2 regions of the Serratia nevei genome follow, and region 1 is predicted to be linked to the other one. Evidence: predicted binding sites of a transcription regulator. Region 1 holds the regulator's gene; the other holds the start of a gene.

Evidence for each region. Region 1 encodes LexA, which represses DNA repair genes until DNA is damaged. Its sites were predicted from a motif close to TNCTGTATGTACATACAGNA; they were not measured.
Region 2: the regulator LexA is predicted to act here: its motif matches at 2,999-3,018, upstream of uvrB (excinuclease ABC subunit UvrB).

The regions. Positions count from the first base shown of each region.
Region 1 is NZ_CP149940.1:4,849,987-4,855,564, reverse strand. Features, by position in the region: gene plsB (glycerol-3-phosphate 1-O-acyltransferase PlsB) at 1-2,280, opposite strand, end outside; gene V8N38_RS23185 (diacylglycerol kinase) at 2,430-2,798, shown strand; gene lexA (transcriptional repressor LexA) at 2,901-3,509, shown strand; gene dinF (MATE family efflux transporter DinF) at 3,611-4,948, shown strand; gene V8N38_RS23170 (CsbD family protein) at 5,264-5,473, shown strand; gene zur (zinc uptake transcriptional repressor Zur) at 5,576-5,578, opposite strand, start outside.
Region 2 is NZ_CP149940.1:1,331,052-1,336,629, reverse strand. Features, by position in the region: gene yvcK (uridine diphosphate-N-acetylglucosamine-binding protein YvcK) at 1-504, shown strand, start outside; gene V8N38_RS06295 (VF530 family DNA-binding protein) at 511-777, opposite strand; gene uvrB (excinuclease ABC subunit UvrB) at 878-2,890, opposite strand; gene V8N38_RS06285 (ATP-binding cassette domain-containing protein) at 3,997-4,707, shown strand; gene V8N38_RS06280 (hypothetical protein) at 4,837-5,578, shown strand, end outside.

The DNA of each region.
Region 1 (5,578 bases):
CGCCACCAGGGTGGAGAACACCGCCTTGTCGAAGAACTCCGGCGCGTTGATGCCGTGCAGCACCGACAGACGCTGCGCCATGATGCGGCTCTCTTTCTCCAGCGCGCCGCGGTTGATGCTCGGGTTGGCGCTGAGGATCGACATGGTGATGGCGTAGCGTTGCAGGGTTTCGCGCACCCCGGCGGCCAGCAGCTGCAGCGGGCGAATGCGCGTCGGGTTCAGCACCAGCTCGTCGCCTTTGTCGCAGATCAGCTGTTGACGGATCAGCTCGTCGATCACCGGCTGCAGCACCTCCGGCAGCTGTTCCTTGTCGTTATGCAGGAACAGCTCGGCTTTCAGCATCGGGTAGATCATGCCGATTTGACGCAGCAGTTCGGCGCGCGATACCCGGCGATGATGCATCACGATGCTGGCGATCAGCGACGGCAGCACCAGCAGGTGGTGGATGTTGTTGCGGTAATAGGTCATCAGCACCGCCTGCTCGCGCGGCAGGATGATGATGTCGCCGATGTTGTCCTTCTCCACCTCGAACTTGTTCATGTTCAGCGCGTGATCCAGCAGCTCGTCCGGCGTTTGCGTCGGCACGGTGACGTCATGCGCGTAAGGCGCGTTGCGCATCAGCTGCAGGTAACACTCGAGCTGTTCGACCAGCTGTTCGCGGGTCAGCGAACGCTGGCGCGAAGCCAGCAGCGCGGTGGAACACAGGTTCATGGCGTTGGCCGCGGCGGCGTTGTTGATGCGCACCATGATCTGGCCGGCCAGATCGTTGACCGTCGGCGTCAGCCAGCTTGGGCGCTGAGCTTCGATCGGATCGATAGACTCGCGCCACTGCGGCACGTGCTGGTTGAGGTAAGCGGTCAACGGCAGCGGCTCGCCGAAGTTGACATAACCCTGGCCCAGATTGCGCAGCTTGCGCAGGCCGCGCAGCATCTGCGGCAGGCTCTCTTTTTCCTTGGTGGCGCCGCGCAGCTCTTTGGCGTAGGTGCCCACTTCCATCACGTGTTCGTAACCGATGTAAATCGGCACCAGCGTGATCGGACGGGTGCCGCCGCGCAGCATCGCCTGGATGGTCATCGACAGGGTGCCGGTCTTCGGCTCCAGCAGACGCCCGGTGCGGGAACGGCCACCTTCCACGAAGTATTCCACCGAGTAGCCGCGGGTGAACAGCTCGCCGAGGTATTCGCGGAACACCGTCGAGTACAGCTTGTTGCCCTTGAAGGTGCGGCGGATGAAGAACGCGCCCAAGCGGCGGAAGATCGGGCCGGCCGGCCAGAAGTTGAGGTTGATGCCGGCGGCGATGTGCGGCGGCACCAGGCCCTGGTGATACAGCACGTAGGACAGCAGCAGGTAGTCCATGTGGCTGCGGTGGCAGGGCACGTAGACGATCTCGTGGCCGTCCTGCGCCAGCTGGCGCACGCGCTCGGCGTTGGTGACGTTGATGCCCTGATACAGCCGGTTCCAGGTCCAGCTCAGCACGCGGTCGGACAGGCGCACGGTTTCGTAGGAGAAATCGGCGGCGATCTCTTCCATCAGCGCGATGGCGTTCTGCTGGGCCTTTTCGTGCGAGATCTTCTTGCTGCGCGCTTCGTCCTCGACCGCTTTTTCGATCGCTTTGGACGCCAACAGCTTGTTGAACAGATCCTGGCGGGCCGGCAGGCTCGGGCCTACCGCGGCCAGGCGCTGACGCGAGAAGTGCATGCGCGCCACGCGCGCCAGTTTCTGCGCGATGGTTTTATCCGTGCCGTGCTCGGTGGCCATGCGGCGCAGCGAAACGGTGTTGGAGAAACGCACGAAGCTGTCGCGGCCGAGCCACAGCACGGCGAAGAATTTCTGCACGCCGTTCAACAGACGCAGGTGCGGCGTGCCGTGGCCTTCGCGGCCCGGCGAGCGGCCGAACATCACCGAAACCGGCAGCATCTGAATGTCGAGATCCGGATTGCTGCGGTGCAGATCCAGATAGTCGTGGAACAGCTTTACCGACTCTTCTTTCGGGGTGTAGTAGCGGAACACGCGCGGGCCGTCGTGAATGAACACGTAGCTCGGCAGCACGGTGCCGTCGATCTCCAGCGAGTTGAGCGGATCGGGCAGATCCTGCGCCAGGCACTGGGTGCGCAGCGTCAGCAAATCCGCCTTGGAATTGTAAGGTAAAACATACAAAATCGGCCGTGAGGGATCCAACCCTAGCTCGGTAACCGGATCTGAAGGGATGACCTTACTTCTTACCAACAATTTAAGTGGTAAATTCAATATTTTATAATAAATTTTACGCCAACCTGACATAAACAACGTGAAGCCTCTTGTTAGCAATGCGCCGCAAGCATACCAGAAACCGGGTAGCAGATCTGTGGTGTTCGAAAACCGAGAGCCGTCAGCGCGGACTGTTCTAGACTCTTTTTATTATGACCGACCTCTGAGAAAGGCACGAAAACATGGCAAACCAAGCAACCGGACTGACCCGCATCATCAAGGCCGCCGGCTATTCTTATAAAGGGCTTTCCGCCGCCTGGCAGCACGAAGCGGCTTTCCGCCAGGAGCTGGTGCTCACCCTGCTGGCTATCATACTGGCTGTCTGGCTGGATGTGGGTGCGATAGCGCGCATTTTATTGATCGGATCGGTAGCGCTGGTGATGATCGTCGAGATCCTGAACAGCGCGATCGAGGCGGTGGTGGATCGCATCGGCAGCGAACATCACGAACTGTCCGGTCGGGCCAAGGACATGGGATCGGCGGCGGTGTCGCTGGCGATCGTGCTGGCGCTGTTCGTTTGGGGCACGGTCTTATGGCAGCATTTTGGCTGACGAAAGGCGCCTACTGACTGATTTTTATTTATTCTTCGGTTCCCAATCCGCGCTTACCTGTATATACTCACAGCAAGACTGTATAAACAAACAGGGGGCGGAATGAAAGCACTAACTACCAGACAGCAAGAGGTCTACGATCTGATTCGCGATCATATTTCGCAAACGGGCATGCCGCCAACGCGTGCCGAGATCGCGATGCGTCTGGGGTTCCGCTCGCCTAACGCCGCCGAAGAACACCTGAAGGCGCTGGCACGCAAAGGCGTGATCGAAATCGTCTCCGGTGCCTCGCGCGGTATCCGCCTGTTGATGGAAGAAGAAGAAGGGCTGCCGCTGATCGGCCGCGTCGCCGCCGGCGAGCCGCTGCTGGCGCAGCAGCACATCGAAGGGCACTACCAGGTGGATCCTTCCCTGTTTAAACCGAGCGCCGATTTCCTGCTGCGGGTGAACGGCATGTCGATGCGCGACATCGGCATTCTGGACGGCGATCTGCTGGCGGTGCATAAAACGCAAGACGTGCGCAACGGCCAGGTCGTGGTGGCGCGCATCGAAGACGAAGTGACGGTCAAGCGCCTGAAAAAACACGGCAACGTGGTCGAGCTGCTGCCGGAGAACAACGAATTCCAACCGATCGTGGTCGATCTGCGCCAGCAGAATTTCACTATCGAAGGGCTGGCGGTCGGCGTGATCCGCAACGGTGACTGGATTTAATCGTCGCACTCTCAGTGCCGCCTCTTGTATCAATCGCCCCTGTTCTGGGGCGTTTTTGTTTCTGACCTTGCCCTTCGCCACTGCTACGGGAACATCTCATCATGCGCTTGATTTCCGCCTTCACCAGCGACACCGATAAAGCCCTGTGGCGCCTGGCTCTGCCGATGATTTTCTCCAATATCACCGTACCGCTGCTCGGGCTGGTGGACACCGCGGTGATCGGCCACCTCGACAGCCCGATCTACCTGGGGGGCGTCGCGATCGGCGCGGTGGCGACCAGCTTCCTGTTCATGCTGCTGTTGTTCCTGCGCATGAGCACCACCGGCCTGGCGGCGCAGGCGCTGGGGGCACAGAACCCGCAGGCGCTGGCGCGCGCCTTTATGCAGCCGCTTCTGCTGGCGCTGCTGGCCGGGGTGGCGATCGTCCTGTTGCGCTATCCGCTGATCGAACTGGCGCTGCGGATCGTCGGTGGCAATGGCGAGGTGCTGGAACAGGCGCGGCGTTTTCTTGAGATCCGTTGGCTGAGCGCGCCGGCGGCGCTGGCTAATCTGGTGCTGCTGGGCTGGCTGCTCGGCGTGCAGTATGTGCGTGCGCCGGTGATCCTGCTGATTGTCGGCAACCTGCTGAACATCGTGCTGGATATCTGGCTGGTGATGGGCCTGGGCTGGAACGTGCGAGGGGCGGCGGCGGCAACCGCCATCGCCGAATACGCCACGCTGCTGCTCGGCCTGTGGCTGGCGTGGCGGGTGATGTGCCTGCGCGGTATCACCCTGCCGATGCTGCGCCAGGCCTGGCGTGGCGATCTGCGTCGGCTGCTGGCGCTTAACCGCGACATCATGTTGCGTTCATTGCTGCTGCAGCTGTGCTTTGCATCGCTGACCATCTTCGGTGCTCGCCTGGGAAGCGACGTGGTGGCGGTCAACGCGGTATTGATGAATCTGCTGACGTTCACCGCCTATGCGCTCGACGGCTTCGCTTATGCGGTGGAAGCCCATTCGGGCCACGCCTACGGTGCCCGGGACGACAGCCAGCTGCGCAAGGTGTGGCACGCGGCCTGCAGGCAGGCAGGGCTGGTCGCGCTGGCCTTCGCCCTGGCGTATGCCGTTACCGGCCAGCAGATCGTGGCGGCGTTGACCTCCTTGCCGGAGCTGCGTGCGTTGGCCGCCCACTATTTACCGTGGCAGGTCATCCTGCCGCTGGTCGGGGTGTGGTGCTATTTGCTGGACGGCATGTTTATCGGTGCCACGCGCGGTGCCGAGATGCGCAACAGCATGGCGGTGGCTGCGGCGGGATACGGTCTGGCGCTGTTCAGCGTGCCGCTGCTTGGCAACCACGGACTCTGGCTGGCGCTGGCGGTGTTTCTGGCGCTGCGCGGTCTGGCACTGGGCTGGATTTGGCACCGCCATCAGGTGCGCGGCAGCTGGTTTGCCGCACGCTAAACCGCACGCCTTGTTGGGTTAATTATTAATTTTTCTTATGTTTTTATTCATGTTTGCTTACATGTTTTCAGCCTGGTTTTGCCCGGCTTAGTTTGTTGTTTGTTGGCGTTTTTTATGTTTATTTCATTTCTTAATGGTTTTTTATTCTGTCATATGGCTTTTTTATTTCCATGTTTAACTATAATGAATCATGTGGCTGGCGAATGAAGGGGAGAGATATTCCTTAAGGTGAAGGGCATATCGGCCAGAAAAATTTCTGGTTAACCCCGGCCGGCGACAGGGATCACTGATTCACCACAGGTTAACGGAGAGACTATGAATAAAGATCAAGCCGACGGTAACTGGAAGCAGCTTAAAGGCAAAGTGAAGGAAAAATGGGGCAAGCTGACCGATGACGATCTGACGGTCATCGAAGGGAAACGCGAACAGCTGGTCGGCAAAATCCAGGAGCGCTACGGTTACCAGAAAGAGGCGGCCGAGAAAGAGGTGAAAGCCTGGGAAGATCACACCAAACACCGCTGGTAATTTGCAGGGCCGCCATTGAAGGCGGCTTGCCCAACTCAGGCCGGCGTCGCTCTCATCCTCTGGCGCCCCGGCCGCAGGTACAGGGAGGTACCTGACTTCGTCTTA
Region 2 (5,578 bases), 1.8 Mb from region 1:
ATGGCGCACGATCACGAAGGCAACCATGTTTACGGTGAAGTGAATGTCGACCAGCTGACCCATATGCCGCAGGAGCTGATGCTGTCGCCGCCGGTCAACGCCACGCGCGAAGCGCTGGACGCCATCGCACAGGCCGACGTGATCCTGATCGGGCCGGGCAGTTTCCTCACCAGCCTGATGCCGCTCCTGCTGCTGGACGATCTCACCCAGGCGCTGCGCCGCAGCAGCGCCAGCATGATCTATATCGGTAACCTCGGCCGCGAGCTGAGCGTGGCCGCCGCGGCGCTGTCATTAAAGGATAAGCTGACGCTGATGGAAGAGAAGATAGGGCGCCGGATGATCGATGCGCTGATCGTCGGCCCGTCGGTGGACGCCAGTGAAGTGCAGGATCGGGTGGTGATTAAGGAACCGCTGGAAGCGAGCGACATTCCCTACCGCCACGATCGTCAGCTGCTGCGCCAGGCGCTGGATCACGCACTGGTGGAGCTGGCCGCGCGCCGCTGACCGAATTTAACCGTCCCGCCCACGCAGCCAGGGATTATCGCTGGCTGGGGCGGGATGGCTGACCATATCGATATACAGATCTTCCACTTCTTTGCGCGCCCAGGGCGTACGACGCAAAAACTTCAGGCTGGACTTGATGCTCGGATCGCTGCGGAAGCAGTTGATGCGAATGCGCGCGCCCAGCTCGGACCAACCGTAGTGATCCACCAGTTTAGTCAGCAGTTGCTCCAGCGTCACGCCGTGCAGCGGGTCTTTGGACTGGTGTTGGCTCATGTTCGGTACTCTTCGTGGTCAAATCGGGCCGCACACCATAACAGCTTTGGCGCAGCCGACAAGGAATTTTGACGCCCGCGGCGCGGGCGCCATCCAACGGTCAGGAAATCGCGATGAACTGCTCGCGCAGCTGGTGGATCTCGTCGCGCAGCGCAGCGGCCTGTTCGAACTCCAGGTTTTGCGCGTGGGTGTACATTTGCGCCTCCAGATCGCGAATTTTCTGATCCAGCGCTTTCGGCGTGAGGTTCTGAAGCGGCGCGGCGCCGTCCAGCGCCTTGCCTTTGCCTTTGTTTTTGCCGCGGTTGACCGGCTGGCCGATCTGCAGAATATCGCCGATCTTCTTGTTCAGCCCCTGCGGCACGATGCCGTTGGCTTCGTTGTAGGCCTGCTGCTTGGCGCGGCGCCGCTCGGTTTCGCCGATCGCCTTGGCCATCGAATCGGTGATGCGATCGCCATACAGGATCGCCTTGCCGTTCAGGTTACGCGCCGCGCGGCCGATGGTCTGGATCAGCGAACGCTCGGAACGCAGGAAGCCTTCCTTGTCGGCGTCCAGAATCGCCACCAGCGACACCTCAGGCATGTCGAGCCCCTCACGCAACAGGTTGATGCCCACCAGCACGTCGAACTCGCCCAGACGCAGGTCACGGATGATTTCGACCCGTTCCACGGTATCGATGTCCGAGTGCAGGTAGCGCACGCGCTCGCCATGCTCTTCCAGATATTCGGTCAGGTCTTCCGCCATGCGTTTGGTCAGGGTGGTCACCAGCACGCGCTCGTTGATCGCCGCGCGCTTGCGGATCTCGGAGAGCAGATCGTCCACCTGGGTGGCGACCGGCCGCACCTCCACGATCGGATCCAGCAGCCCGGTCGGCCGCACCACCTGATCGATCAGATCGCCGCCGGATTTCTCCAGCTCATATTTGCCCGGCGTCGCGGAGACATAGATGGTCTGCGGCGCCAGCGCCTCGAACTCCTCGAAGCGCAAGGGGCGGTTGTCCAGCGCCGACGGCAGGCGGAAGCCGTACTCCACCAGCGTTTCTTTACGCGCGCGGTCGCCCTTGAACATCGCGCCGATCTGCGGAATGGTGACGTGGGATTCGTCGACCACCAGCAGGCCGTCCGCCGGCAGGTAGTCGAACAGCGTCGGCGGCGGCTCGCCCTCGGCGCGCCCGGACAGGTAGCGCGAGTAGTTTTCGATGCCCGAGCAGTAACCCAGCTCGTTCATCATTTCCAGATCGAACTGGGTGCGCTGCGTCAGGCGCTGCTCTTCCAGCAGCTTGTTGTTGGCCAGCAGCACCTTGCGGCGGTCCGCCAGATCGACCTTGATCTCTTCCATCGCCTGCATGATCCGCTCACGCGGCGTCACGTAGTGCGATTTCGGGTAGATGGTAAAACGCGGCACCACCTGCTCGATCTGCCCGGTCAGCGGATCGAACAGCGACAGCCGTTCCACTTCATCGTCGAACAGCTCGACGCGCAGCGCCAGCTCGTCCGACTCCGCCGGGTAAATGTCAATCACCTCGCCGCGCACGCGGAAGGTAGCGCGCTGGAAGGCCTGATCGTTGCGGGAGTACTGCAGCTCCGCCAGCCGGCGCAAAATGGATCGTTGATCGATGATCATACCCTGGGTCAGGTGCAGCATCATCTTCAGGTAAAGATCCGGATCGCCCAGGCCGTAGATCGCCGACACCGACGCCACCACCACCACGTCGCGCCGTTCCAGCAGCGCCTTGGTGGCGGAAAGACGCATCTGCTCGATGTGCTCGTTCACCGAAGCGTCTTTTTCAATGAAGGTGTCGGAGCTGGGCACATAGGCTTCCGGCTGGTAGTAGTCGTAGTAGGAGACGAAGTATTCCACCGCATTCTCCGGGAAAAACTCTTTCATTTCACCGTACAGCTGCGCCGCCAGCGTCTTGTTCGGCGCCAGCACCATGGTCGGCCGATTCAGATCGGCTATCACGTTGGCGATGGTGAATGTCTTGCCCGAACCGGTGACCCCCAGCAGCGTCTGGTGCGCCAGGCCGTCTTCCAGCCCCTCTTCCAGCTTGCGGATGGCTTCCGGCTGATCGCCGGCCGGTTTGAACTCTGAATGCAGTTTGAAAAGTTTACTCATTGCTCGGCTACCCTGTGGAGATGCGCGCGCTCAGGCGGCCAGCCGGCTCTGCGCCGGGCATGGCCCCTAATTATGGAAAGTGTCGGCGATTTGCGCCAGTGCCCATGATACTGGATATAAAACCAGCTTCAAGCGGATTCGTCGCTGGGATCGACGCCGCAGCAACGCCGCTGCACCGTGGCGTTACAGCCCGGTGACATTTTTATTGTCAATAACAGATTTATCCCCAGAACTTGCCGCGAATTAACTTATTGATAGCACCGCGTCGAAAAATCATACATAGAGGCCTGATCAATACCCCTGCGTCTTGATTTTAATTAAATTATTGATATTTAATAATATTAATAAAAAGACGAGAATGCGGACAAAGCGAACAGAACCCGCGTCGGCTCTCGCTTTACAGCGTTTTTCTAAATCTAATACACAAGGTTATCCACAGGAATAGTGGATAACTCTCACCGCCCCGCCCGGGGCGGGAGTTACAGAAAGAAAGCTTTTCGCCCTTTACACTCGCCAAAATGCCTTTTTTAGTTATTTTTTCATAAAAATATCGCTTTGTTTATGCCGATTAATACTAAAAATCCCCATTGCCAAAATCGCATTGGCCCCTTTCACGCGGATCGCTCTTGACGGCAGGGCAACGCCTTGCACCATGCCCTGACCAAAGAGCACCACAAGAGTGCAAAAAACGTCCGGGTTAACTTCCCCGCGTATTTTCGGGCCGCCACGGCAGCGCCTGTCAGGCCTGACGCGTGGTTAACAAGGCGATAACAATCCCCGTTTTCACCCGGCGGCAAAACTGGCCTGAGAGTTGCTTTATCTTCCTGCGTATAAACGCGGTGCGACAGCATGATGCGCTGCCTGCCGCGACGCGTAATCTCCGCGGCGCTATCGCCCGTAAAAGCGCAAGAACGACACCAAGTCGTCACAAGCGTCGTTTTTAACGACATATTGACTGTCATTCCGTCTACCGCAGACCTTGCTCTGGCTCATTAGACGGACGGCATTTTGTTCCAGACATTGCCACACTCGGGAAATTCGCCGCGCATGCGGCCTTTGCAGTCCCCGCCAACGAGTGAAACGGGCGTCTATGAGGAGAATGCCAAATGCTGAGCCTGAGATCGGTCAATCAATTTTACGGGCAGAACCACACCCTGTGGGACATCAACCTGGAGCTGCCACGCGGCCAGTGCACCGTGCTGCTCGGCCGCAACGGCGTGGGCAAGACCACGCTGGTCAACTGCATTATGGGGCATGTGCCGGTGGTGAGCGGCAGCATGACCTGGCAGCCGGCGGATCAGCCGCCGCAAAACCTGTTGCTGCAGCCGATGGAGCGCCGCGCCGCGCTGGGCATCAGCCACGTGCCCCAGGGGCGGCAGCTCTTCTCGCAGCTGAGCGTGGAGGAGAATCTGCAGGTGGCGCAAATGGCCGGGCGCGGCGCCCCTCGCCGCATTCCGCCGCTGATCTACAGCCTGTTTCCCCATTTGCGCCAGATGCGTGCGCACCGCGCCGGCGATCTTTGCGTGGGCGCCCAACGCCAGCTGGCGATTGGCCGGGCGCTGGCCCAGGAGCCGGCGCTGCTGATCCTCGACGAACCGACGGCGGGCGTCCCCCCCTCGATAGCTGCCGACATCGGCAACGTGATCCGCCGACTCAACCGCGAATGGGGCATGACCATTTTACTGGTGGAACATCAGCTGCCGTTCGTGCGCCGGGTGGCGGACCGTTTTTGCCTGTTGGACAGCGGGCGCACGGTGGCGCACGGCGCGCTGGCGCAGCTGGATGAGGCGTTGATCGGCGCAGGGCTGGCAGAGTGAGCGCTCAGGTTAGCGATTAGGTTGCTGTTGTATCAGTCACGGCCGGTCTGCGCCCAATAGGCATGGGCCCGCCGTCTTTTCATACTCGATAGGGGTCACACCGACACCACAATATCGAGGGATGTAAGCATGACAGACAACAACGCGGCATTTATTCAATACGCGGATTTGCGCAACAAAAACTGGAGCCTGCAGGAACGACTCAATGTCGAAGGTATTTATGTCAGCTCACGTGATGAACTGGTCAGTGCGCAGGATTTCATCATCAACACGTTAAAACGCCCGACGATCGTCAGATTCGCCGCGCCTTTTGCCACCTGGACCGCGCCGAAAACCGATATCAATGTCGGCTTCGTTTATCTTGACGGCAACGGCGTCAGCATCAACGCCATCATCCCCAACGGCACGGAAAGCGACCATAACTATTTCCTGCGTTGCTATACCAGCAGCGGCGCACTGGATAACAACGTTCCTATTCGACCGGCGCCGATCTTAAAAGATTTCACCGTCAAAGGCATTGGCGCCAAAATTAACAAAGGCAAGGATGAAACCCCGACCGAATACAACTACACCGATGGTATCCGTTTCCATTCGCCTGAAGGGCCGCTGGGCAACTTCTCGGTCAATAACGTCTATGTTTCCGGCTTCTACTACGGCCTGTACTATGGCACCAATGCCTATATCGCCCACCACTATGCTTGTGAAGTCATCCGCTGTTTTGAAAGTCTGCATATGCCCTCAACGAGCAGCGGAGCCCAAAACTTCGGTGAAGGTATCAACTTCTTCGGTGGCACCCTCGGCAATTCCCAGGGGTTGGCCGTTCGCAACGCCAACCCCAACGGCGCCTTCCGCCTGTTCGGCACCTCGATCG